DNA from 2 places in the Eubacterium sp. F2 genome. Region 2 is predicted to be linked to the other one. Evidence: predicted binding sites of a transcription regulator. Region 2 holds the regulator's gene; the other holds the start of a gene.
The links. The regulator Rex, encoded in region 2, represses fermentation and respiration genes when NADH is low (regulators of the CRP and FNR family bind a similar motif). The targets are predictions, from matches to a motif close to ATTGTTAANNNNTTAACAAT.
Positions count from the first base shown of each region.

Region 1 (3,185 bases), 640 kb from region 2:
TTTCTATCAAATATTAATTGCCCTTAATTAAATTGGCAAATCGGTTTTTTCTATTCGAAATTTCTAGCTGAAATTCTCCTAAAAATCAATATCCTGGCTGACTTCTCTGGATACAGTCATGTGTCTGTACAGCGGATGGCCAATCGTTCTCATCATATGGTCGGTCAGGTGGAATACCTTCAGCCCCATCTTAGGAGCGGATGCCATTACAGTGTTGGAACAGTCAGAGCAGTTTCCGATCAGGATATATTCGCATTTATCCTTCTTAAACTGCATGTTGTTCTTAACCTGTCCAGGACAGATTCCCGGACGCTCACACTTCAGAGATCCGTTCTTCTGTTCCTGAGCCTGCTTGCACTTGCATACAGAGATTACTTCGCCGTTCATCTTCTTTACAACGTCTCTGAGTCTGTCCTCTGTTCCGCTGCATGCGCAGACCAGAATACCACACTTGGCGCCGTGAAGATCCGGGAACGGAATGCTGACCAGAATCGCTCCGGAGGACTTGGTAACTGGGGAATCCAGTGTTGTCGGTCTTCCTGTGAACGGTCCTCCGAGAAGGATTTCACCGTACTCGCCGTCAATTCCGCCGGCTTTCTCAATCATATCATTAACAGAAGTTCCAACCGGTACGTCGAAGAAGACGTGCGGCTCGCTTCCGCCGTTCAGCTTTCCGCGGACGGTCATGTCCTTGGAATAGGATGGCTTTCTTTCTTCAATGGCTTCACATACTCTTGCGCATGTCTCGCAGTTGATGACAATTGCGTTGGCAGCGGATGGCAGCTGTGAAGGCTCGAGCTCGATGCCCAGGCACTCTCTTACGACTGCACGCTCCTCTCCTTCCGGATAAATGTCTGCCAGAAGATGCATGGATACGTCCGGTCTGTCCTTGATTGCTGCATCGATTGTCTTGATTGCTTTATGATGTTTTCTCTTGATTGCGATGATTACCTTGGAAGCATTGGAGATTTCCTTTGCATATTCTGCTCCGCGGATAACCTTCTCCGGATCCTGTTCCAGACGTGCGATGTTGTGTGCCAGTCCCGGCTCACACTCGGATGCGTTTACGAGGATATATCCATCCTTCAGATCGCAGTCCAGCTTAACGCCTGTCGGGAATCCTGCACCGCCCTGTCCGACGACTCCAGCTTCCTTGACCATATCCAGCTTGCTGCCTTCCTTGATCTTCTCATACTCATCCGGCTGCTCATCGTCAGCTTTAATAATGATGCGGTCGTCCAGAACATCCTCAACTGTTCCGTAAACACTGGAGAAAATGTTAGCTCCCAGTCCTGTCGGCTCTGCAATCAGCGTACCTTTCTTAACCCTGTCGCCCTTCTTGACGATCGGTGCACACGGTTTGCCGACATGCTGCCGGAGCAAAATCTGTAAATTGTCCATACTGTTACACTCCTCTTAGCCTAACACTTCTATTTAATTCAATACCAGGTATCTGGATTTTCACTAAGTTATTGTTAATTACTCGACAGGTTAACGTGATAATTTTCTAAATATTAGCGCCGGTAACAGAATGCCCGGAAAAACACAGTCCGATCACTGGTTTCTGTCCATCCTTCCTGCCGGATTTTCCTCCGGAAGTCTGGATGTATAAGAATACATAATTGTGATTCGATTAACTATGTCGCTTACGAATACCTCATCGCAACCTCATGTACATTTACAATATCACATCTTCAACAGGATTGCAATGAAATTATTAAAAAAATAACAGAGTTTTATCAGTCCTTTTATCATTGGCATTTCAATGCTTTTCCGATTTTCATCAATAATACGACTGAACCGCGTTCTATTCAGCGGTTTATTGTTTTTTCCCCACTATGGACGATTGATGACATTTTAAAACTTCTATCGATCTATAATTTATTTAAATCGGATCTCTTCCCATTCTGCTGTCAAAAATAATTGGAAACCGCCACATGATTTGTCCGTTTTTCCTGTGATTTTTTTATCGATCGAACACAACGTTTTCCCCAGCTCAATCGTTTCCCGCACCCCTCATCGAAAGAAAAGTAATTTTTATCCCATTTTTCTGCTTTTCTTCTCCTTAAATCCCGATCACAGTACCAGAATTTCAAAGCTCCGGACAATCGGTACACTGTATACACGATACTCCCTCTTATTTTTTGACTCGTCTGTCTTTCAATCAATTGTTGCAAATAAAATCAGATAGATATATCTAATCAATATAATTTTACTCATTTCTATCGATTTTCTTTTGGATTATAGTTCTAATCTTTTACATTTTACGATATAATATTATCTAATACATCTTGATTTACGTATACAATTCCAAGGTATTGAGGTCCCGGATCCGGGATCGGACAGCATCCTGATTTTTTCACGGGATACTCCATAATTACAAAACACATAAAGACAGCAGAATACCCGGGTGATTCCGGAGAGGTCCATCCTTATGTATTCATCTGCATAACGATCATGAAAAATAAAAGAAAGAGGTAAGTAAAAACATGGGACGTAAAAAGAGAACAACAAAGCAGAAGATTGTGGACGCGGCATGGAAGCTCTTCTATACGAAAGGCTACGATGAAACCACAATCGAAGACATTATTAAAGAGTCCAAGACGTCCAAAGGCTCTTTCTACCACTATTTCAAGGGAAAAGACGCTCTTCTCGGCACACTGTCCGATCTGTTCGATCAGAAATATATCGAGCTGTCAGAAGAACTGGATGAACACAAGCCGGAAATGTCCGCCTCAGACAAACTGCTTTATCTGAATCATGAACTGTTTCAGATGATCGCAGATAACGTTGATATTCACCTGCTGGCTTACATGTACGGCACGCAGCTGACCACTGACGGCGAACGCCACCTGCTTAACAGCAGCCGTTTCTATTTCAAGTATATTACGGAAATTATAAAAGAAGGACTGGATTCCGGAGAATTTGACCAGCGCTTCACGCTGAACCAGCTGGTAAAGATCTACGCCATGTTTGAACGTTCCATGCTGTATGACTGGGCCCTGTGTAAGGGAAAGTACAGCCTGACAACGATATCGACCTATCTGCTGAAATCCATTCTGGACCGGTTTCGCCACGGCTATGACGGCGCCGAACTGGATGACAATGTCAAACAGACCTTTATCGATGCGTACATAAGTTCACGTTCGGATCTTTAACCGCTTCAGAAGTATATACTCCCTCGG
Region 1 covers NZ_CP176393.1:425,105-428,289, forward strand. The annotation lists gene prdC (proline reductase-associated electron transfer protein PrdC) at 79-1,401, opposite strand; gene ACI77B_RS01690 (TetR/AcrR family transcriptional regulator) at 2,490-3,158, shown strand.
Region 1: prdC (proline reductase-associated electron transfer protein PrdC) is a predicted target of Rex. The motif match lies at 1,622-1,641, and genes of this name have one in related genera.

Region 2 (3,185 bases):
TGTGGCTGCATTTTCATAGACCTTCCGGACTTTTGCGATGCATCCGCAGTCTTCTGCCACACAATGCGCAATATCTGTGATGACGTTATCGGAAATAAAGAATTCACCAAGATAGCTGAAGGTCGGCCGGACGACGGTTTTTTCCGATGTGTTCCCGCTGCCGGTGAAGAACCTGGATTCTCTCAGGATTTTCATCGGATTGAAAAAGTAGCCGGCAAAATCACGTTTCAGCTGCGGCGCCGCGGCCGGAATAACGTGTTTCCCCTGAATGTCTCTCTGTTTTCTCGCGGTTTCCCGTTCCGCTTCCGTTGTAATGTCCTCAATGTGTATTCTGCGGGAAACTTCAGGAAGTTCCAGCATTTCACAGATCTTGTCCGCCATTTCTTCCGATGTTCCAAGAACCAGAATGCTCTTCGGGTTGATCTCATGAATGCGGTCCCTGACTTCTTTCCTGTGTTCCGGGCGCACAAAAACAGCCGCCTTGATCGCGCCGACCTTGGTCTTTTCGCGTTTGGCAGAATGTCCTGCCTCCACTCTGTTTTTATAGATGAACAGTCCATCGTCTATGATGGCATCAATCCGCAAAGCCTTGCAAATACTGATTGCCTGGTAACTTTTTCCGGTACCGCTGCGGCCTGTTAAAGAATATACTTTCACTTTACTAATCCGGTCCTTTCTGTTATAATCCATAGTATACACAGATAACAGGTTTTTACAAGGAGGTAATACCAATGGCTTATAAGATTAATGACGGAGTTTGCATCAGCTGCGGAGCTTGTGAGGCTGAGTGCCCTGTAGAGGCTATTTCCCAGGGAGATGCTGCATACGTAATCGACGAGGATAAGTGCATCAGCTGCGGTTCCTGCGCTGGCGTATGTCCTGTAGGCGCTCCGGCTGAGGCTTAATTGACCCCGGTCATTTAAAAGGGACGATTGACAGCCTGCTGTTTCATTTCGGAACAGCAGGCTGTTTTTTTATGTCCGCATCCTGGCAGCCTCAGCCTCCGCGCCCTGCCGGAACGGCAAAGAAAAAGGACCGCATGCCGCGGTCCAGAATGCCTATGTTCGATTTTATTCAAGAGATATAATCCATTTCCGATGTCTGCCATCAGAAATAAAAGAGATGAGACTAATTTCCCCGAATTCTTCATAATCCAATCGTTTTCCGATCGTGCTCCCCATTTCATGTATCTGATTCTGTCTGCCAGTAAACTAATCCTCGTCCAGGCTGACACCCTTCACACCCGTCTGGCGGATATCATTCATATGATATGCCAGTGAATGCAGCGTATCCGAGAGATGCACGGATTCAAGCGCAACGGTATCCGGGACTTCCAGATCAACCAGAGCAAAATTCCAGATGCCCTTGGCGCCGGCAGCAGACAGACGGTCTGCAACTTCCTGCGCATTTCCCCTGTTTACACAGATGATACCGATATCGATGTGATTCTCCTCAACATACGTTTCGATATCTTTATAGTCGTAAATCGGAATACCTTCTACGGTTTTCCCGATCAGGTTCGGGTCGATTTCAAATGCAGCGCTCAGCTTAAAGCCTTCTTCAATCAGGCTGACTGCATATTTGGAAATGGCCTGGCCCAGATTTCCGGCACCGATCAGGACCATTGTGTAGTCTCTGTCCAGACCCAGGATCTTGCTGATTTCCTTATACAGTTCAGCAACACTGTATCCGTATCCCTGCTGACCGAAATCACCGAAATTATTCAGGTCCTGGCGGATCTGAGATGCGGTATAGCCGATCATAGCACTGAAGTCTTTGGAAGAAATTTTCTCTACTCCCTTTTTCTTCAGTTCAATCAGATAACGCCGATAGCGGGGAAGCCTTCTGATTACGGCGTTGGAGATTTTAGAATTCTTTCGTCTCACATTACCCTCCCTCTGGCAGCGGAGAATCCTGAACTCTTTTCCGGACCCAGTTATTCTTCAATCTGCCCGAATTATTATATTAGTTTGTTATTTCAATCATACGATAAAAAACAACAAAACTTTAACAAATTAACAGATAAAAAAGCCGCCTTCATGAGAGGCGGTCAATCGCTTATTCCGCAGTATGCGCTTCTACGTATTTAACTAAGTCGCCTACAACCTGGAATTTTTCAGCCTCTTCATCCGGGATCTCGATGTCAAATTCTTCCTCGATTGCCATGATGATTTCAACAGCGTCCAGGGAATCCGCCTCCAGATCCTTGGTCATATTGGTATCCATTGTTACCACAGACTTATCAACGCTGAGCTGATCCACGATTATGTCTCTGATCTTCTCAAAAACCATAGTCTCGCCCTCCTCTAGTATCTTCCAATACTTCAAACATTATACATTATCTTTATTTCAGAATCAACCATCGCGGTTAAAACATTCTGCTTAAAAGCCAGTTTTCAGACTATTCTTCCAGCTGTCCCCATTCTTCATATGCCTGATCCAGCTCCGTCTGCGCATCCTTCTGTTTATTGTCCAACTCCGTCAGTTTCTTAGAGTTCGACAGAATTTTCGGGTCACACATTTTCTGCTGAATTTCCTCGATTTCATCTTCGAGTTCAGCAATTCTGGATTCAAGCTGCTCGATTTTTCTCTGTTTTCTGCGTTCCTCAGCCTGGCGCTTTTTCTTCAGCGCGCGCTCCTCTTCCGAGGACAAAGGCTGATCTGGCAAGGAATCTTCCCCGCTCTGCCCATCCTTACCATTCTGCTCGCCGAAGGCCTGCCGCCGCTCAGACTCTGCCTCACCGACCAGGTCTCTCATCTGATTCAGATACTGTTTTCCAGAGGACGTCTCTTCCTTCTTTTCCTCATAATAGTCGTATCCGCCCTCATACTTGGTGATTCCGGAAGGACCCAGCTCGTAAATCTTGGTCGCGATCTGATTCAGGAAGTAACGGTCATGGGAAACCGCGACAATCGTTCCCGGGAATTCCCGCAGCGCTTCCTCAAAAATTTCCTTTGATTCAATGTCCAGATGGTTGGTCGGCTCATCCAGCATCAGCACATTGGAACCACTCATCATCAGTTTCAGAAGAGCAAGTCTCGCCTTTTCTCCTCCGGACAGCGATCCGACTTTGGTAAAGACCTGATCCCCTCTGAACAGAAAACGACCCAGGAAATTACGGATTTCGCTTTCCTTATACAGGCGGTAGGAATCATGAACCTCGTCCAGAACCGTCTTGTCTCCG
Region 2 covers NZ_CP176393.1:1,068,175-1,071,359, reverse strand. The annotation lists gene ACI77B_RS04420 (hypothetical protein) at 1-690, opposite strand, end outside; gene ACI77B_RS04415 (indolepyruvate ferredoxin oxidoreductase subunit alpha) at 732-905, shown strand; gene ACI77B_RS04410 (redox-sensing transcriptional repressor Rex) at 1,212-1,886, opposite strand; gene acpP (acyl carrier protein) at 2,059-2,292, opposite strand; gene ACI77B_RS04400 (ABC-F family ATP-binding cassette domain-containing protein) at 2,402-3,185, opposite strand, start outside.